4 regions of the Pseudomonas sp. MAFF 730105 genome follow, and region 3 is predicted to be linked to each of the others. Evidence: predicted binding sites of a transcription regulator. Region 3 holds the regulator's gene; each other region holds the start of a gene.

The links. The regulator sigma-54, encoded in region 3, starts transcription at its own class of promoters, with help from an activator protein. The targets are predictions, from matches to a motif close to ANTGGCATNNANNTTGCTNT.
Region 1: the regulator sigma-54 is predicted to act here: its motif matches at 1,761-1,780, upstream of glnA (glutamate--ammonia ligase).
Region 2: the regulator sigma-54 is predicted to act here: its motif matches at 3,462-3,481, upstream of glnK (P-II family nitrogen regulator).
Region 4: the regulator sigma-54 is predicted to act here: its motif matches at 2,555-2,574, upstream of PCOSP_RS08225 (flagellar basal body rod protein FlgF).

Annotation. Positions count from the first base shown of each region.
Region 1 is NZ_AP018438.1:380,856-386,079, forward strand. It holds gene PCOSP_RS01720 (chorismate mutase) at 1-140, opposite strand, end outside; gene glnA (glutamate--ammonia ligase) at 259-1,665, opposite strand; gene thiI (tRNA uracil 4-sulfurtransferase ThiI) at 1,996-3,450, shown strand; gene typA (translational GTPase TypA) at 3,589-5,224, shown strand, end outside.
Region 2 is NZ_AP018438.1:6,371,341-6,376,564, reverse strand. It holds gene PCOSP_RS28205 (sensor histidine kinase) at 1-1,180, shown strand, start outside; partial or broken gene PCOSP_RS28200 (MCP four helix bundle domain-containing protein) at 1,317-2,099, shown strand; gene PCOSP_RS28195 (methyl-accepting chemotaxis protein) at 2,094-2,957, shown strand; gene PCOSP_RS28190 (accessory factor UbiK family protein) at 3,009-3,269, opposite strand; gene glnK (P-II family nitrogen regulator) at 3,683-4,021, shown strand; gene PCOSP_RS28180 (ammonium transporter) at 4,055-5,224, shown strand, end outside.
Region 3 is NZ_AP018438.1:1,017,613-1,022,836, reverse strand. It holds gene PCOSP_RS04350 (KpsF/GutQ family sugar-phosphate isomerase) at 1-678, shown strand, start outside; gene PCOSP_RS04345 (KdsC family phosphatase) at 679-1,203, shown strand; gene lptC (LPS export ABC transporter periplasmic protein LptC) at 1,211-1,783, shown strand; gene lptA (lipopolysaccharide transport periplasmic protein LptA) at 1,770-2,315, shown strand; gene lptB (LPS export ABC transporter ATP-binding protein) at 2,315-3,040, shown strand; gene PCOSP_RS04325 (RNA polymerase factor sigma-54) at 3,257-4,753, shown strand; gene hpf (ribosome hibernation-promoting factor, HPF/YfiA family) at 4,830-5,138, shown strand; gene ptsN (PTS IIA-like nitrogen regulatory protein PtsN) at 5,151-5,224, shown strand, end outside.
Region 4 is NZ_AP018438.1:1,837,797-1,843,020, forward strand. It holds gene phhA (phenylalanine 4-monooxygenase) at 1-424, opposite strand, end outside; gene PCOSP_RS08220 (sigma-54-dependent transcriptional regulator) at 705-2,267, shown strand; gene PCOSP_RS08225 (flagellar basal body rod protein FlgF) at 2,629-3,366, shown strand; gene flgG (flagellar basal-body rod protein FlgG) at 3,416-4,201, shown strand; gene flgH (flagellar basal body L-ring protein FlgH) at 4,254-4,949, shown strand; gene PCOSP_RS08240 (flagellar basal body P-ring protein FlgI) at 4,995-5,224, shown strand, end outside.

The DNA.
Region 1 (5,224 bases), 640 kb from region 3:
GCCACTTGATCGGCAAGGGCGATGCGTTCGCCAATGGCGTTAAGCAATGGGGTAAGGGCGTCCGGAGCAGGTGTGGCTTCGGCGGTGGTCGTCAGTAGCGCGGCAGCGAGGGCAAGGCCAAGTGTGAGGCGCAAGTTCATGGGCAGTCTCTTCTTGTCTGGGAGGCGGCGGTCATCATGCACGTAATCTGCACCCATAAAAAAGGCCTCCCGAAGGAGGCCTCTCTTGTTTCACGCCGCGTGTGCGAGCGCTACCGGATCAGCAGCTGTAGTACAGCTCGTATTCCAGTGGGTGTACGAAGGTGCGAACCTTGATTTCTTCTTCGCTTTTCAGTGCGATGTAAGCGTCGATGAAGTCATCGCTGAATACGCCGCCCTTGGTCAGGAACGCACGGCCCTTGTCCAGCTCTTCCAGGGCTTCTTTCAGGCTGCCGCAAACCTGTGGGATTTCCTTGGCCTCTTCAGGCGGCAGGTCATACAGGTTTTTGTCAGCGGCATCGCCAGGGTGGATCTTGTTCTGGATACCGTCCAGACCGGCCATCATCAGTGCGGCGAAGGCCAGGTACGGGTTGGCAGCCGGATCCGGGAAGCGGGCTTCGATACGGCGAGCTTTAGGGCTGTTCACGTAAGGAATACGGATCGAGGCGGAACGGTTGCGAGCTGAGTAGGCCAGCATCACAGGTGCTTCGAAGCCGGGTACCAGACGCTTGTAGGAGTTGGTCGACGGGTTGGTGAAACCGTTCAGGGCCTTACCGTGCTTGATGATACCGCCGATGAAGTACAGGGCGGTGTCCGACAGACCGGCATAGCCTTCGCCTGCGAAAGTGTTCTTGCCGTCCTTGGAGATCGACATGTGAACGTGCATGCCCGAACCGTTGTCGCCGTACAGTGGCTTCGGCATGAAGGTCGCGGTGCGGCCATAGGCATCGGCAACGTTGTGCACGACATACTTCAGGGTCTGGACTTCGTCAGCCTTGGCTACCAGCGTGTTGAACTTCACGCCGATTTCGTTCTGGCCGGCAGTCGCCACTTCGTGGTGGTGAACTTCGACGGTCTGGCCCATTTCTTCCAGTGCGTTGCACATGGAGGTACGGATTTCGTGGTCGAAGTCGAACGGTGGTACTGGGAAGTAGCCGCCTTTCACGCCTGGACGGTGGCCCTTGTTACCGCCTTCGATGTCCTGGTCGGACATCCACGAACCTTGTTCGGAGAAGATCTTGAACATGGAGCCGGAGATGTCGGACTTGAACTTGACCGAGTCGAAGATGAAGAACTCAGGCTCAGGACCGAAGAAAGCGGTGTCGCCGATACCGGTGGACTTCAGGTATTCCTCGGCACGGTGGGCAATGGCGCGTGGATCGCGGTCATAGCCTTGCATGGTCGAAGGTTCGATGATGTCGCAGACCAGGATCAGGGTCGGCTCTTCGGTGAACGGATCCAGGACAGCCGTTTCGTCGTCTGGCATCAGGATCATGTCGGACGCTTCGATGCCTTTCCAGCCGGAAATGGAGGAGCCGTCGAACATCTTGCCGATTTCGAAGAAATCGTCATCCAGGGCATCACGGGCCGGCATGGTTACGTGATGTTGAGTGCCTTTGGTGTCAGTGAAGCGCAGATCAATCCACTTGACGTCATGATCTTTGATGAGTTGAACCGACTTCGACATATGTCCTCCGGGTGGCTTCGGGCGGGGTAATGGTTTGCCCGTAGATATGAGTGATGCCGGCGCGAATACTCTGCCAAGGCAACCTGCCTCACAAGGGAGCAAATTGCATGCCAGTGCCCCAGCTTGGGTTTTTTGCACCAAATCCACGCCTTTAGAGGGCTTGAACCAGGGATTGTCAGACAATTACGCACTGTAATGTAGCGCAAAGGATAGTCGGCGACCCGTTTTGGTGCGCTCAAAACCATCTACACATTAATTGGTCAAACCTTGAGCAATTTCCGCTATAATCCGCGCCCCCCTTTTTCGGCTGGCCGTTCGCGCGCTGTTTTCATGAAACTAATCGTAAAAGTCTTCCCCGAAATCACCATCAAGAGCCGCCCGGTCCGGACCCGTTTCATCCGGCAGTTGGCCAAGAACATCCGTGCCGTGCTCCGTGATCTGGACCCGGTCGTGGTGGTGAATGGCGTGTGGGACAATCTCGAACTGGAAACCCGCGTCAGCGAACCCAGGATCCTGAAGGAAATGACCGAGCGGCTGACCTGCATGCCAGGCATCGCGCATTTCCTGCAGGTGGATGAATATCCGCTGGGGGATTTCGACGATATCGTTGCCAAATGCAAGCTGCATTATGGCGATGCGTTGGCGGGCAAAATTTTCTCGGTACGTTGCAAGCGCGCGGGCAAGCATCCGTTCAGCTCGATGGACGTGGACCGCTACGTCGGCAGCCAACTGCGCCAGCAGTGTGGCGCCGCCGGTATTTCGTTGAAAAACCCGCAGGTTGAAGTCCGTATCGAAATACGCGACCAACGGTTGTTCGTCATCCACAGCCAGCACAACGGCATCGGCGGGTATCCGCTGGGTGCCCTGGAGCAGACGCTGGTGCTGATGTCTGGCGGCTTCGACTCCACGGTCGCGGCTTACCAGATCATGCGGCGCGGCCTGATGAGCCATTTCTGCTTCTTCAACCTCGGCGGGCGTGCCCATGAGCTGGGCGTGATGGAAGTGGCGCACTTCATCTGGAAGAAGTACGGCAGTTCCCAGCGCGTGTTATTTGTGAGTGTGCCGTTCGAAGAAGTTCTGGGAGAAATCCTCGGCAAAGTCGACGACAGTCATATGGGCGTCATTTTGAAGCGTATGATGTTGCGTGCCGCGTCCAGCATCGCTGATCGCCTGCACATCGACGCGCTGGTTACCGGGGAGGCGATATCCCAGGTATCGAGCCAGACGCTGCCGAACCTGTCGGTGATCGACTGCGTCACCGAAAAGCTCGTGCTGCGCCCGCTGATCGCCAGTCACAAGCAGGACATCATCGACACGGCCAACGCGATTGGCACCGCCGAATTTGCCCGGCACATGCCGGAGTACTGCGGGGTCATCTCGGTCAACCCGAAGACGGCCGCCAAGCGCGGGCGCGTGGAGCACGAAGAGAAAGAATTCGACATGGCGGTGCTCGAGCGTGCGCTCGAAAACGCCAGGCTGGTGCCGATCGATCGGGTGATCGACGAATTGGGCCAGGACATCAAGATTGAAGAAGTCGGCGAAGCGCTGGCCGGTCAGATCATCATCGACATCCGTCATCCGGACGACGCTGAAGACGACCCGTTGAGCGTCGCCGGTATCGAGGTACAAACGATGCCGTTCTATGCAGTGAACGCGCGTTTCAAGGAACTGGACCCTACTCGCCAGTACCTGCTGTATTGCGACAAAGGCGTGATGAGTCGCCTGCATGCCCACCATTTGCTCAGTGAGGGGCATGCCAATGTGCGCGTTTATCGACCGAGCTAAGTGCCCGGGGCTGTTTGCCTGTGGCCTGCGTCACCGGCCCCCCGACGCCGCCGACAAGCTGTAGCGGCTTTGTCGGACTCAACGTAAATCGCTGCCACGACCTGTCAGCACACCGAATCCTCTGATCGAGATACACAAGTGATCGAAAATCTACGCAACATCGCCATCATTGCCCACGTTGACCATGGTAAGACCACCCTGGTAGACAAACTCTTGCGTCAATCCGGCACCCTGGAACGCAACGAGCTCAACGACGAGCGCGTGATGGACTCCAACGACCAGGAAAAAGAGCGTGGTATTACCATCCTGGCGAAAAACACCGCCATCAACTGGAACGGCTACCACATCAACATCGTGGACACCCCGGGCCACGCCGACTTCGGTGGTGAAGTAGAGCGCGTGATGTCGATGGTCGACTCCGTGCTGCTGCTGGTCGACGCCCAGGACGGCCCTATGCCGCAAACCCGTTTCGTGACCAAGAAAGCGTTCGAAGCCGGCCTCAAGCCGATCGTCGTGATCAACAAGGTCGACCGTCCGGGCGCGCGTCCTGACTGGGTTCTGGACCAGATCTTCGACCTGTTCGACAACCTGGGTGCCACCGACGAACAACTGGACTTCCAGGTCGTCTACGCCTCGGCCCTGAACGGCATTGCCGGTCTGGACCACACCGACATGGCTGAAGACATGACCCCGCTGTACCAGTCGATCGTCGACAACGTACCTGCGCCGGCCGTTGACCGTGATGGTCCGTTCCAGATGCAGATCTCGGCCCTGGACTACAACAGCTTCCTGGGTGTGATCGGTGTTGGCCGTATCGCCCGTGGTCGCGTCAAGCCGAACACCCCGGTCGTCGCCATCGACGTCGACGGCAAGAAGCGCAACGGCCGTATCCTGAAGCTGATGGGTCACCACGGTCTGCACCGTGTGGACGTCGAAGAAGCGGCTGCCGGCGACATCGTCTGCATCAGCGGCTTCGAAGAGCTGTTCATCTCCGACACCCTGTGCGACCCGACCGTTGTCGAGGCGATGAAGCCGCTGACCGTCGACGAGCCGACCGTTTCCATGACCTTCCAGGTCAACGACTCGCCATTCTGCGGTAAGGAAGGCAAGTTCGTGACGTCCCGTAACATCAAGGAGCGTTTGGACAAAGAGCTGCTGTACAACGTTGCACTGCGCGTTGAAGAAGGCGACTCTGCCGACAAGTTCAAGGTTTCCGGCCGTGGTGAGCTGCACCTCTCGGTACTGATCGAAACCATGCGTCGCGAAGGCTTCGAAATGGCCGTAGGCCGTCCTGAAGTGATCATCCGCGTCGTCGACGGCAACAAGCAGGAACCGTTCGAGAACGTCACCATCGACATCCCTGAGGAATCCCAGGGCAAGGTCATGGAAGAAATGGGCCTGCGTAAAGGCGACCTGACCAACATGTCCCCGGATGGCAAAGGGCGTGTACGCCTGGAGTACAACATCCCGGCTCGTGGCCTGATCGGTTTCCGTAACCAGTTCCTGACCCTGACCAACGGTGCTGGCATCCTGACCTCGATCTTCGATCGCTACGACACCATGAAGTCCGGCCACATGTCCGGCCGTCAGAACGGCGTCCTGGTATCGGTAGAAACCGGCAAGGCGCTGACCTACTCCCTGGAAACCCTCCAGGCGCGTGGCAAGCTGTTCGTCGAGCACGGCCAGGAAATCTACAACGGCCAGATCGTAGGTCTGAACAGCCGTGACAACGACCTGGGCGTCAACCCTACCAAGGGCAAGAAGCTCGACAACA
Region 2 (5,224 bases), 1.3 Mb from region 3:
GGATGGGCTGATCACGTTCTCTTACGTCACCATTCCCTTCACGCTCATCTACTTTATCCACAAGCGCAAGGACGTGCCTTTCGACTGGATGCTGGCGGCCTTCGGCGTCTTCATCCTGGCCTGCGGGACCAGCCATGTGATGGAAATCCTGACCATCTGGCAACCTTACTACTGGCTATCGGCGCTGGTTAAGGTGATCACCGCGATTGCTTCGGTGATTACCGCCATCCTGCTGGTTCGGCTGGTGCCCGCGGCCCTGAAGATTCCCAGCCCGCAGCAATTGGCCCGGGTCAACGACGAATTGCGCGAGGCCCAGGCCGAACTGGTTACCACCGCGCGCCGGGCGGGCATGGCGGAAATTGCCACTAACGTGCTGCACAATGTGGGCAACGTGCTTAATAGCGTCAATGTGTCGGCCCAGGTTCTGTATGACAAAGTGCATACGTCCAAAGGGCAGGGGGTCGCCAAGGTTGTTCAATTAATGAAGGAGCATTCCGATGATCTCGGTGACTTCTTCAGCAGCAATCCGAAAGGTCGCGCATTGCCGGACTACCTCGGCAAGCTGGCCGAGTCGCTGGCAATCGAGCAGCAGAGCATGATCAACGAGTTGGCGCAGTTGACCAAGAGCATTGACCATATCAAGGAAATCGTCGCTACCCAGCAGTCCTATGCCGGCAATTCCAGCGTGCTGGAGCCGGGCTCGTTGCGAGAGTTGATCGAGGATGTGGTGCGCATCTGCCATGTGTCCCTGGCCCGCCATCAGGTGACGGTGGTCAAGGAGCTCAACGATATCCCGATCATGGCGCTGGATAAGCACAAAGTGCTACAGATATTGATCAACCTGATCAACAACGCCAAGCAGGCGCTCGATCCGGTCTCGGATCGTCCGTCCCGGATCACCCTGCGCCTGAAGGCCATTGACGACAAGCGCGTACGGATCGAGGTCGAGGACAACGGCGAGGGTATCGCCATGGACAACCTCCCCCGGTTGTTCGAACACGGTTTCACGACACGGGCCGACGGCCATGGTTTCGGCCTGCACAGCTGCATCCTGGCGGCTCATGAAATGGGCGGCGAGCTGACCGTACAGAGTGCCGGGCCGGGACAGGGAGCATTGTTTGCGTTGGAGCTGCCGATTGCGCTCGATCAGGAGCAGTCCCTGCAAGCCGCGGGTGGTTGAGCAGCGACGATAGCGACGCATCATCGTTGAATAATCCAAACGGTCATGCGATTCCCTGCATTGTGATCAATATTTCACATGACTAGCATTCCCCGGCTGATATGGCGAAGGGCCATTGCTCCGTAGGGATCCGCTAATGAACTGGCTCAATGACGCAAAACTTTCGACCAAACTGATCATTTCGTTTTTCCTCTGCGCCCTGATTACGCTCGCCGTGGGCATGCTGGGCGTCAGCGGCGTTTCCGCGCTGTCGGCCCGCCTGCAGGCAGTGTTCAACAACAACCTGGTCTCGGTCGCCAATACCTCGCAGACCAAGACCAAGGCCGTCGGACAGACCCGCGATATGTACCGGCTGTACGTGGCGACCGCAGGCAACGCCCCACAGAGCGTGAAGGATGAGTTTCTCGCCTCGATGAAAGCCAACCAGTTGGCCAGCGAAAAGGCGTTTGCCGATTACCGCAAGGGAAACCTGGCTGAGGACGAGCGCCTGGCCGGTGACCAGATGGCGCGCGACTGGCCCGTCTACCAGGCGATGGTGCAGCAGTACTTGGCACTGATGGCGGCGGGAGACTTGGAGAACGGTCGCACGCTGCTGTTGGGAGATTTGCAGAAGGCCTACCGCAAGGTGATGGATCAGTTGACGATCATGATCGACTCCAACGACCGCCAGATCAGCGAAGACGCCAAGGCTGCCACGCTTCAGGAAGTGACGGCCAAGACGGTGTTGTACAGCGGCATTGCCATCGCCTTTATTGCGGCGCTGCTGCTGGGCATGTTCATCAGCCGCCTGATCAGCCGACCGATTGCCGTGGCGGTCGACTGCGCGCAACGCATTGCCCAGGGTGACCTGACCCAGCACATCAACAGCAACAGTCGCGACGAGGCCGGTCAACTGCTCAAGGCCCTGGGCGATATGCAAGCCAGCTTGAAAACCACCATCCAACAGATTGCCTGCGCCTCGGAACAGTTGGCTTCCGCTGCCGAGGAGCTCACCGCGGTCACTGACGATGGCAGTCGTGCCCTGATCCGGCAGAACGACGAAATCCAACAGGCGGCCACGGCTGTGACCGAGATGACCTCTGCCGTGGAGGAGGTGGCTCGCAATGCCGTTTCCACCTCGCAGGCGTCCCAAGCGACCAGCTCGCAAGCCAGCAATGGGCGCGATCAGGCTCGCAATGCAGTGCAGGCGATCAACAATGCGACCCGGGAACTCACCTCATCCACCGAACTGGTCAGTGTTCTTGCCGGGCAGGTCCGGGATATCGGTAAGGTGGTGGATGTGATCCGCGGGATCGCCGAGCAAACCAACCTGCTGGCGCTCAACGCAGCGATCGAGGCCGCGCGGGCAGGGGAGCAGGGTCGCGGCTTTGCCGTGGTGGCCGATGAGGTTCGCGCACTGGCGGCGCGTACCCAGTCGTCTACCGGCGAAATCGAAAGCATGATCCACGCGGTCCAGGATCGTGCCGATAGCGCGGTCGATGCGATGAGCAAGAGCCAGGCACTGGTTACCGAGACCCAGGGCTTGGCTCGGGCGACCGGCGAGGCGTTGGAGCAGATTGCTGACGGCATTTCGCAGATCAACGACCGCAACCTGGTGATCGCCACGGCGTCCGAGGAGCAGGCCCACGTGGCCCGTGAGGTGGATCGCAACCTGGTGAATATCCAGGATCTCTCGACCCAGACCGCGGCGGGGGCGAACCAGACCAACGCATCGAGCCAGGAACTGTCCAACCTGGCGCTGTCCTTCAATACCCTGGTCGGCCGCTTTCGCCTCTGACGCCTGGGAGTGATTACGCCTGGGCCAGTACCAGGCGTATCCCGAGCCTGCTTATTCCTGGGTTGGAGCCAATCGCGCTTCCAACTCCGCGACCTTCGCCTCCAGGCTTTCGAGGCGCGCCCGGGTGCGGGCCAGCACGACCATCTGACTGTCGAATTCTTCCCGGCTCACCAAGTCCAGTTTGCTGAAGCCGCTTTGCAGCAGTGCCTTGAACTGGCTTTCGATTTCGCTTTTGGGCAGCGGAGTGTCGCCGCTCAAGAGGCGGGAGGCGTGGCCACTGAGGGCGTCGAGCAGGTCTTTGGGGGCGAGCATGGCAGCAATCCTGAAAACGATGGCGGCAGTGTATCACGCAGTGTCTATAGTCAATTCGCATGCATCGGATGCACGCTTTTCGCGCACGGGGCTGGAGGTTGTCGCACTGTTGTTGTGCGTATCGCGGCGGTTGGTGGCGTGAGAGAGGTGGGCTCGACGGTTAAAGAGTTGAAATCACGGGGTTTTGGTGCAGATGGCAAGGTTTCTGCTTAGAGGCTCATGACCCATGCACTGATGCAGTCGTTGTGACGATGCAGTGCAGCCAGGCGAAGCGGGGAGCTGCGGCTGGCACGGTTGACTGGCGCTGGTCGGGCAACTTGGGCCGACGATGCGTTACAAAGCCAGGCACTGCGCTTAGACTTGAGTCGGGTTTGTTTTCCTGGGGCAAGTCCACCAATTCGGGAGAAAGTTTCATGAAGCTAGTCACTGCCATCATCAAGCCGTTCAAGTTGGACGACGTGCGCGAGTCGTTGTCCGAGATCGGCGTGCAGGGCATTACCGTCACTGAGGTCAAAGGCTTCGGCCGGCAGAAAGGTCACACCGAGCTGTATCGCGGCGCGGAATACGTGGTCGATTTCCTGCCCAAGGTGAAGATCGACGTCGCCATTGACGACAAGGATCTTGACCGGGTGATCGAGGCAATCACCAAGGCCGCCAACACCGGCAAGATCGGTGACGGAAAGATCTTTGTGGTCAATCTGGAACAGGCTATTCGCATCCGTACCGGCGAAACCGATACCGACGCCATCTAAGCCGCCAAACCCAACGCCCCAGGAGAAAACAATATGACTCTGCGTAAATTCGCAGGGCTAGGAGCCCTGTTGTCCTTCGTAATGCCTGGCCTGGCCATGGCAGAAGAAGCGGCAGCCCCTGTCCTCAACTCTGGCGACACCGCCTGGATGCTGACAGCCACGATTCTTGTACTGTTCATGACCATTCCCGGCCTGGCGCTGTTCTACGGCGGCATGGTTCGCTCGAAAAACCTTCTTTCCGTGATGATGCAGTGTTTCGCCATTACCGGTCTGATCAGCATCCTGTGGGTCATTTATGGCTACAGCATTGCGTTCGACACCACCGGCATGGAGCAGGGCGTCGTCAACTTCAACTCCTTCGTCGGTGGCCTGGGCAAGGCGTTCCTGGCGGGCGTGACTCCGGCGAGCATCACCGGTCCGACAGCGCTGTTCCCTGAAGCGGTGTTCGTCACTTTCCAGATGACCTTCGCCATCATCACCCCGGCCCTGATCGTCGGCGCCTTTGCCGAGCGGATGAAGTTCTCCGCCATGCTCATCTTCATGGGCGTGTGGTTCACCTTGGTGTATGCGCCGATTGCGCACATGGTCTGGTCCGGTAACGGTGGCCTGCTGTGGGACTGGGGCGTGCTGGACTTCGCCGGCGGCACCGTGGTGCACATCAACGCCGGTATCGCAGGTCTGGTGGCGTGCCTGGTACTGGGCAAGCGCAAAGGCTTCCCGACCACGCCAATGGCACCGCATAACCTGGGTTACACCCTGATGGGCGCCGCCATGCTGTGGGTCGGCTGGTTCGGCTTCAACGCCGGTTCCGCCGTCGCCGCCAACGGCACGGCCGGCATGGCCATGCTGGTCACTCAGATTGCTACCGCTGCCGCAGCATTGGGCTGGATGTTTGCCGAATGGATCACCCACGGCAAGCCAAGCGCACTGGGCATCGCCTCGGGCGTGGTGGCGGGTCTGGTTGCGATCACTCCGGCGGCTGGCACCGTGGGCCCGATGGGCGCCCTGGTGATTGGCCTGGCGGCGGGCGTGGTGTGCTTCTTCTGCGCAACCACTCTCAAACGCAAACTCGGCTATGACGACTCCCTGGATGCCTTCGGCGTGCACGGCATCGGCGGTATCCTCGGCGCGATCCTCACCGGTGTCTTCGCTGCGCCGGCCCTGGGTGGCTTCGGCACCGTGACCGATATCGGTGCGCAAGTG
Region 3 (5,224 bases):
AATTCCGGTTCCACCAATGAAATCATTACCCTGCTGCCGCTGATCAAGCGCCTGGGCATTCGGCTGATCAGCCTCACCGGCAACCCGGACTCGCCGCTGGCCAAGGCCGCCGAAGTCAACCTCAATGTCCACGTCGAGCACGAAGCCTGTCCGCTGAACCTGGCACCGACCTCGTCCACCACGGCCGCCCTGGTCATGGGCGATGCCCTGGCCGTGGCCCTGCTGGAAGCCAGGGGGTTCACCGCGGAAGATTTCGCCTTCTCCCACCCCGGTGGCGCACTGGGCCGCCGCCTGCTGCTGAAGGTCGAAAACGTGATGCACGCCGGCGAAGAGTTGCCCCAGGTGCAACGCGGCACGCTGCTCAAGGACGCACTCATGGAGATGACCCGCAAGGGCCTGGGCATGACGGTGATCCTCGAGGCCGACGGCAAGCTCGCCGGGATCTTCACCGACGGCGACCTGCGTCGCACCCTGGACCGCACCATCGATGTGCACAGCGCCACCATCGAACAGGTCATGACACCCCACGGCAAGACTGCCCGCGCAGAAATGCTCGCCGCCGAAGCCCTGAAAATCATGGAAGACCACAAGATCAGCGCCCTGGTGGTGGTCGATGCCGAAGACCGCCCGGTGGGCGCCCTGAACATGCACGACTTGCTGCGTGCGGGAGTCATGTGAATGAACGCAGACCTGCTGCTACGCGGTAAAACCATCAAGCTGGCCGTGTTCGACGTGGACGGCGTGCTGACCGACGGACGCCTGTATTTCCTCGAGGACGGCAGCGAGTTCAAGACGTTCAATACCCTGGACGGCCAGGGCATCAAGATGCTGATGGCCGCTGGCGTGCAGACGGCTATCATCAGCGGCCGCAAGACCCCGGTGGTCGAGCGACGCGCGAAGAACCTCGGCATTCCCCACCTTTATCAGGGTCGCGAGGATAAACTGGTGGTCCTGGACGAGCTTCTGGGCCAACTCAACCTAACCTATGAACAGGTCGCCTACCTGGGTGACGACCTGCCGGACCTGCCGGTGATCCGTCGGGTTGGCCTGGGCATGGCGGTGGCCAATGCGGCCGGCTTCGTACGCGAGCACGCCCACGGCGTCACCACCGCGCGAGGCGGCGAAGGCGCGGCCCGTGAATTCTGCGAACTGATCCTGCGCGCCCAGGGCCGCCTCGAAGCGGCGAACGCCGCGTACCTGTGAGCCATTTATGCTGAGCAAGAAGATTCGCACCATCCTGCTGTTCGCGTGCATCGCGGCGATTTTCGCGGCGGTGGGCTACTGGAACATCAGCCCCGAACGCTTTCTCGACCGCCCCGCCGTCCAGGTCGAGGAAAACGATATCGATTGGTATGCGACCAACACGCATACACTGCAATACCTGCCTGACGGCAAGGTGCAGTACGAAATGACGTCCGACAAGGTCGATCACGTCAAGGCCACCGACATTACCCTGGTCGCCAATCCGGACCTGAACATGTTCCGCGGCACCGAGTTTCCGTGGCACGTGCAGAGCAAACGCGCCGAAGTGAATCCCGGCGGCACCGAAGTGGAACTGATCGACTCGGTACGCGTTGCGCGAACCGATGAGAAAAACCGCACGACCATCATCACCAGCACTCGCATGACCGTGTTCCCGCAGCAACAATATGCGCAGACCGAGCAACCCGTTAGAATCGACGGCGCCGGCGGTGTATCGACCGGCACGGGAATGAAGGCGTATCTGAAGGAAAGCAGGATACACCTGCTATCGAACGTAAGAGGACAGTATGAAGCTCGCTAAAACCCTCCCTATTTTGCTCAGTCTGGGCGCAGCACTGGGAAGCGCGAGCGCCTGGTCTCTTCCCAATGACCGTGACCAGCCTATCCGCATCCAGGCCGACGACGCCCAACTGGACGACAAGAACGGTATCGCCACCTATAAGGGCGACGTGATCATCACCCAGGGCTCGATGAAGGTCACCGGCAACACCGTGACCATTACCCGTACTCAGTCCGGCGATATCGACGTGGTGACTTCGGTGGGCAACCTGGCTTATTTCGAGCAATTGCAAACGGCTGGCGACACCAAGCCCGTGCAGGGTTACGGCGTGACCATCCAGTATCACGCCTCCCAGGACCGCGTCGTGCTGATCGATCGGGCCAAGGTCATCGACAAGGACAACAACGTCACCCAGGGCGAGAAAATCGTCTACGACACCAACAAGAAACTCGCCAGCGCCGGCCGCGCCACCGGCAACAAGGTGACCGAGCAGCGCCCACGGATCGACATGGTCATCCAGCCGAAAAAGAAAACCGAGCAAAGGCCCCAGTAATGGCAACTCTGAAAGCTCAGCACCTGGCCAAGAGCTACAAGGGCCGTCAAGTCGTGCGAGATGTCAGCCTGTCCATCGACAGCGGGCAGATCGTCGGCCTGCTCGGCCCCAACGGCGCGGGCAAGACCACCTGTTTCTACATGATCGTCGGCCTGGTCCAGGCCGATCAGGGCCGCGTCCTGATCGACGACCTGGACGTCAGCCATCAGCCAATGCACGGCCGGGCCAAAGCCGGCATCGGCTATCTGCCACAAGAAGCGTCGATCTTCCGCAAGTTGTCGGTCGCCGACAACATCATGGCGATTCTCGAAACCCGCAAGGAGCTCGACAAGGCGGGTCGTCGCCAGGAGCTGGAAAGCCTGCTGCAGGAATTTCACATCAGCCATATCCGCGACAACCTGGGCATGAGCCTGTCCGGCGGCGAACGGCGCCGGGTGGAAATTGCCCGCGCCCTGGCCACCGCACCGAAATTCATCCTGCTCGACGAACCGTTCGCCGGCGTGGACCCGATTTCGGTGGGCGACATCAAGCAGATCATCCACCATCTCAAGGCCAAGGGGATCGGCGTGCTGATCACCGACCACAACGTGCGCGAGACGCTGGACATCTGCGAGACCGCCTACATCGTCAATGATGGACAATTGATCGCCGAAGGTGACTCCGCCACCATCCTGGCCAACGAATTGGTCAAGGAAGTGTATCTGGGCCATGAGTTCCGCCTGTAAGCGCGAAGTGTCTGGCAACTGTTCCGGCGCCGTCGGTTTTACCAGGCAGCGCCTCGGGAGAGGCTCAATGAATCCCCTCATCGGGAAACTAATTGAGTACTCCCTCTAGGCAAACACTTCAGTTTCAGGCATATAATTTGCTTAAGGTTTGGCGCTTCGGCGCCCTTGTAGTGGATGGCGCATGTGCGCCGGCGAATAAGGTGTTAAGCCCCTGCCATGAAACCATCGCTAGTCTTGAGAATGGGCCAGCAGCTGACGATGACACCGCAGCTGCAACAGGCCATCCGCCTGCTCCAATTGTCGACCCTGGACCTGCAACAGGAAATCCAGGAGGCCCTGGAATCCAATCCGATGCTCGAACGCCAGGAAGAAGGCGACGACTTCGACAACACTGATCCGCTGGCCGACAACGTCGAGCAAAAATCCAATACCGAGATCCAGGAGCCGTCCTACCAGGAGGAAGCCGCCCCGACGGTGGATAACCTCGAGGATGGCGAGTGGAACGAACGCATCCCCAACGACCTGCCCGTGGACACGGCCTGGGAGGACGTCTACCAGACCAGCGCCAGCAGCCTGCCAAGCAGCGATGATGACGAGTGGGACTTCACCACCCGCACCTCTGCCGGCGAAAGCCTGCAAAGCCACCTGCTGTGGCAACTGAACCTCGCGCCGATGTCCGACACCGATCGCCTGATCGCCGTGACCCTGATCGACTGCATCAACAATCAGGGCTACCTGGACGAGACCCTCGAAGAAATTCTCGAAGCTTTCGATCCGGAGCTGGACATCGAGCTGGACGAGATCGAAGCTGTCCTGCATCGGATCCAACAATTCGAACCGGCCGGCATCGGCGCCCGCAACCTGGGTGAGTGCCTGCTGCTGCAACTGCGCCAGTTACCCGCCAAGACACCGTGGCTGGCCGAGGCCAAGCGACTGGTCACCGACTATATCGACCTGCTGGGCGGCCGCGACTACAGCCAGCTGATGCGGCGCATGAAGCTCAAGGAAGATGAGCTGCGCCAGGTGATCGAACTGGTCCAGAGCCTCAACCCACGCCCGGGCTCACAGATCGAGGCCACCGAGCCCGAATACGTGGTTCCCGATGTGATCGTGCGCAAGCACAACGATCGCTGGCTGGTGGAGCTGAACCAGGAATCGGTCCCCAAGCTACGGGTCAACGCCCAGTACGCTGGCTTTGTAAGACGCGCCGATACCAGCGCCGACAACACCTTCATGCGCAACCAGTTGCAGGAAGCCCGCTGGTTCATCAAGAGCCTGCAGAGCCGCAACGAAACCCTGATGAAGGTTGCAACCCAGATCGTCGAGCATCAACGCGGCTTCCTGGACTACGGCGACGAAGCGATGAAGCCGTTGGTCCTGCACGACATCGCCGAGGCGGTGGGCATGCACGAATCGACAATTTCCCGGGTGACCACGCAGAAATTCATGCATACCCCACGGGGTATCTACGAATTGAAATATTTTTTCTCCAGCCACGTCAGCACCTCCGAAGGCGGCGAATGCTCGTCCACAGCCATCCGCGCGATCATCAAGAAACTGGTGGCTGCGGAAAATCAGAAAAAGCCGTTGAGTGACAGCAAGATCGCTGGTTTACTGGAGGCACAAGGCATTCAGGTGGCCCGCCGTACCGTCGCCAAGTATCGCGAATCCCTCGGGATCGCGCCTTCGAGCGAACGCAAGCGGTTGATGTAACAGGCCACGCCACAGCGTTCCAGTGGCAGGCATTTCTGCCTGCCGCTTTATGCACTGGCAACGAAGGAGAAGCTGTATGCAAGTCAACATCAGTGGACACCAACTGGAAGTGACCGAACCCCTGCGTACCTACATCGGCGAAAAACTCGACCGATTGGAAAGGCATTTCGACAAGATCACCAATGTGCAGGTCACGATGAACGTCGAGAAGCTGCTGCAGAAAATCGAAGCCACGTTGCATATTCCCGGCGGAGAGGTGGTTGCCAATGCGGAGCACACAGACATGTATGCCGCGATTGACCTGCTGACCGACAAGCTGGATCGCCAACTCAAAAAGCATAAGGAAAAGACCCAAAGCCTCCTCCAGGGCGCTACCGGTCGTTAATCCCCCCAATCCATGATCCGACTAGAAACCATCCTGACCCCCGGCCGTTCCATGGTGAACGCGCCGGGCGGCAGTAAAAAGAAAGC
Region 4 (5,224 bases), 820 kb from region 3:
AGGTGTGGGTGAATTCGGCGAACCAGGGGTTGGTCAGCAGCGGGCAATGGCCGAAGATCTCGTGGAAAATGTCCGGCTCTTGCAAATAGTCCAGTTCTTCCCGGGTGCGAATGAAGGTCGCCACCGGAAACTGTTTGCTGGCGAGCAATTCGAAGAAGGTCTGGAAGGGGATCAGCGCCGGTACCCGGGCCACTTGCCAGCCCGTGGTCGCGCCCAGCACTTTGTTGATTTCGCCCAACTGCGGGATGCGGTCGTGGGGCAGGCCAAGCTTGTCGATACCGTCCAGGTATTCCTGGCACGCACGGCCTTCAATGACTTTCAGCTGGCGGGTGATCAGCGTGTTCCACACCGCATGTTCTTCGGCGGGGTAGTGGATAAAACCTTGCGCATCGGGCTCGCGAGCCACGTACTGCGTCTGCTTCATGCTGCTCTCCTGCTGATTCCTTCGAGGGGAAGACTGTTTGTTGTTATGTCCAGCGATGCGTTAGAGATAGCGCGAAGCAGGTGAATGTGCAGCGGGGGCAGCGGCGAGATGTTCGAGTTGCATGGGCAGATTTCGTAAAGTTTTCGTTACGTATGGAGCGGCGATCCGGCGCTGGTTGGATTCTCAGCTAGGAAATGGCCTACAACTGTCACATAATCTTGACGGTTATTTGCACTCAGCCTCAGAAAAAACTCCTTACAACGAGCTCCCAGGTCTCCATATGCGCATCAAAGTCCATTGCCAGAACCGCATCGGCATCCTGCGGGACATTCTCAATCTGCTGGTGGAGTACGGCATCAACGTCGCCCGGGGCGAAGTCGGCGGTGAGCATGGCAATGCGATCTACCTGCACTGCCCGAACCTGATCAACATTCAATTCCAGGCGTTGCGTCCGAAATTCGAAGGCATTGCCGGTGTGTTCGGCGTCAAGCGGGTAGGGCTGATGCCCAGCGAGCGTCGGCACATGGAGCTCAATGCGTTGCTCGGTGCCCTGGAATTTCCGGTGTTGTCCATCGACATGGGCGGTTCCATCGTCGCGGCGAACCGGGCGGCGGCGCAGTTGCTCGGGGTGCGGGTGGACGAAGTGCCGGGGATTCCGCTGTCCCGCTACGCCGAGGATTTCGACCTGCCGGAACTGGTGCGTGCCAACCAGTCGCGCATCAATGGGTTGCGGGTCAAGGTCAAGGGCGATGTGTTCCTGGCGGACATCGCCCCGCTGCAATCGGAGCATGACGACAGTGAGGCCATGGCCGGTGCGGTATTGACGCTGCATCGGGCCGACCGGGTCGGTGAGCGTATCTATAACGTGCGCAAGCAGGAACTGCGTGGCTTCGACAGCATCTTCCAGAGCTCGAAAGTGATGGCCGCGGTGGTCCGCGAAGCCCGGCGCATGGCCCCGCTGGACGCGCCGCTCTTGATCGAAGGCGAAACCGGCACCGGCAAGGAATTGCTGGCCCGCGCCTGTCACCTGGCGAGCCCGCGCGGGCAGTCGCCGCTGATGGCGCTCAACTGTGCCGGGCTGCCGGAGTCCATGGCCGAGACGGAACTGTTCGGCTACGGTCCTGGCGCCTTCGAAGGCGCCCGTGCCGAAGGCAAGCTGGGTCTGCTGGAGTTGACGGCTGGCGGCACCTTGTTTCTCGACGGGGTGGGGGAAATGAGCCCGCGCCTGCAGGTGAAACTGCTGCGTTTTTTGCAGGACGGTTGCTTCCGTCGGGTGGGCAGCGATGAAGAGGTGTACCTGGATGTCCGGGTGATCTGCGCGACCCAGGTGGATTTGTCTGAGCTCTGTGCTCGAGGGGAATTTCGCCAGGACCTGTATCACCGCTTGAATGTCCTGTCCCTGCACATCCCGCCGTTGCGTGAATGCCTCGATGGCCTGGCGCCGCTGGTGGAGCACTTTCTCGACCAGGCCAGTCGCCAGATCGGCTGTGCGCTGCCGAAGCTGGCCCCGGCGGCGATGGATCGCCTCAGTCATTACCATTGGCCCGGCAATGTCCGGCAACTGGAAAACGTGCTGTTCCAGGCCGTCTCCCTGTGCGATGGAGGGACGGTGAAGGCTGAGCATATTCGCCTGCCGGACTACGGCGTGCGCCAGCCCCTGGGCGACTTCTCCCTGGATGGCGGGTTGGACGAGATTGTCGGGCGATTCGAGAAGGCGGTACTGGAACGGCTCTACTCCGAACATCCCAGCAGCCGGCAGTTGGGCAAGCGACTGGGGGTTTCCCATACCACCATTGCCAATAAGTTGCGCGAGTATGAGGTGGGTAAAGAGCCTGGAATGTAATCCGTTACTTGTGGCGAGGGGGTTTATCCCCGCTGGGCTGCGCAGCAGCCCTAAATCAGGCGACTCGGTTTACTAGTCTTATCGAGTCGACAGGTCTGGTCTGGGGGCGCTTCGCACCCCAGTGGGGATAAATCCCCTCGCCACAAGGGTCAGTGAGTCTGTCCATCCGGTAATCCTTTGCCTTTCAGCGGCATGATACCGCCGGTTTTTCGTCTCCGGGACATTCCCTTTTCCCCACAAACCCCCGCAAGTCCTTTGTTTGCCGGGCCGCGAGCCGCCAGAAAAAAGTTGGTCTGCAAATTGCTTATGGCTGAGCAGTACAGCAGTGGGCGGCAAACGTCCGGCACGCAGAGGAACGAGAGTGGACAAGTACCTTTATGTGGCAATGACCGGCGCCAGCCAGAACGCGCTGGCCCAACGGGCCCATGCCAACAACCTGGCGAACATCTCCACCAATGGTTTTCAGAAAGACCTGGAGCAGGCGCGTTCGATGCCGGTATTCGGCGACAGCTTTCCGGCGCGGGCGTTTGCCATGTCCGAGCGGCCAGCCACTGACTTCACCCCGGGTGCGTTGGTTGAAACCGGCCGCGACCTCGACGTGGCGGTGAGCGGGCCGGGCTGGATGGCCGTGCAGAACCCCGATGGCGGTGAAAGCTACGTGCGCACCGGCAGCCTCAACGTCGACGCCTTGGGCGTGCTGCGGGCCGGCAACGGCATGCCGGTGATGGGCAACGGCGGTCCTATCGCCGTGCCACCGGAGCAGAAAATCGAAATCGGCCAGGACGGCACCATCAGTATCCGCGCCATGGGCGAAGGCCCGCGCGTGATGGCGGAAGTGGACCGCATCAAGCTGGTCAACCCGGACCTCAAGAACATGACCAAGGGCCTGGACGGTTCCATCCGTACCAAGGACGGCCAGCCGGCACCGGTCGACGCCAACGTGCAACTGGTGTCGGGGTTCCAGGAAGCGAGCAACGTCAATGCTGTGGACGAGATGACTTCGGTGCTGGCCCTGGCCAAGCAATTCGAGCTTCACGTGAAGATGATGAACACCGCCAAAGAAGGCGACGAGGCCATGGCTCGGGTCTTGCAGATCTAACCATTAATTAAAGCGTCGCGCCGAAAATCAGGCGTACGAGGAGAATCGAATGCTTCCGGCTCTATGGGTTGCCAAAACAGGTCTGTCCGCCCAGGACACCAACCTGACCACCATTTCCAACAACCTGGCGAACGTCTCGACCACGGGCTTCAAACGTGACCGTGCCGAATTCCAGGACCTGCTGTACCAGGTCAAGCGTCAGCCAGGTGCCCAGTCGACCCAGGACAGCGAACTGCCGTCGGGTCTGCAAGTCGGTACCGGTGTGCGCATTGTCGGCACGCAGAAAAACTTCACCGCCGGCAGCCTGCAAACCACCGAGCAGCCGCTGGACATGGCCATCGACGGTCGCGGTTTCTTCCAGATTCTGCAGCCGGACGGCACCACGTCCTACACCCGCGACGGTACGTTCCACCTCGACTCCAATGGCCAGATCGTCAATGCCAGCGGTTTTGCCCTGGAGCCCGCCATTGTCGTGCCGAACAATGCCCAGACCTTCACCGTGGGTCGTGACGGCACAGTGTCCATCACCGTGGCGGGCAACCCGGCCGCGCAAGTGATCGGCAACCTGCAGACCGCCGACTTCATCAACCCGGCCGGCCTGCAAGCGGTGGGCAACAACCTGTTCCTGGAAACCGCTGCCAGTGGAGCGCCGCAAATCGGCACCCCGGGTTTGAATGGTTTCGGTACCACGCTGCAGAACACCCTGGAAACGTCCAACGTGAGCACCGTTGAGGAGATGGTCAACATGATCACCACCCAGCGTGCCTACGAAATGAACTCCAAGGTGATCTCCACCGCCGACCAGATGCTTTCGTTCGTCACGCAGAATCTGTAATCACTTCTATAGGGCGGCCTCAAGGTCGCCTGTAACACCGAGAGGTAGGGTCATGAAACGCTTTGTATCTGTACTGGCACTGAGTGGGATCACCGCGCTCGCGGGGTGTGTCGCGCCAACGCCCAGGCCCAATGACCCGTACTACGCTCCGGTGTTGCCGCGCACGCCGTTGCCGGCTGCCGCCAACAATGGCTCGATCTACCAGGCCGGTTTCGAACAGAACCTGTACAGCGACCGCAAGGCATTCCGGGTGGGTGACATCATCACCATCACCCTGAACGAGCGGACCCAGGCGAGCAAGAACGCCAACTCCCAGGTGGACAAGACCAGCAACACCAGTGTCGGCCTTACATCGTTGTTCGGTTCCAGCCTGACCACCAACAACCCGATCGGCAGTAACGACCTGAGCCTCAACGCCGGTTACGGCTCCGACCGGGCCACCAAGGGCGACAGCAAGTCCGGCCAGAGCAACAGCCTCACCGGTTCCATCACCGTGACCGTCGCCGATGTGTTGCCCAACGGCATCATCGTCGTGCGCGGCGAGAAGTGGCTGACGCTCAATACGGGTGACGAACTGGTGCGCATCGCCGGCATGGTTCGCGCCGACGACATCGCCACCGATAACACCGTTTCTTCCACTCGCGTGGCGGATGCGCGCATCACGTATTCGGGTACCGGTGCCTTTGCCGATGCGAGTCAGCCGGGCTGGTTCGACCGTTTCTTCCTCAGCCCGAAGTTCCCTTTCTAGGTGGCCCAGTTGAATCTTAAGCGGTTGAACCTCAAACAGCTGTTGATGGGTGCGTTGGTGATGTCGGCAGCTTTCACTGCTCATGCCGAGCGCCTGAAGGACATCGCCAGCATTTCCGGCGTGCGTTCGAACCAGTTGATCGGTTACGGCCTGGTTGTAGGTCTCAATGGTACCGGTGACCAGACCACCCAGACCCCGTTCACCCTGCAGACCTTCAACAACATGTTGTCTCAGTTCGGCATCAAGGTGCCGCCAGGCTCGGGCAACGTCCAGTT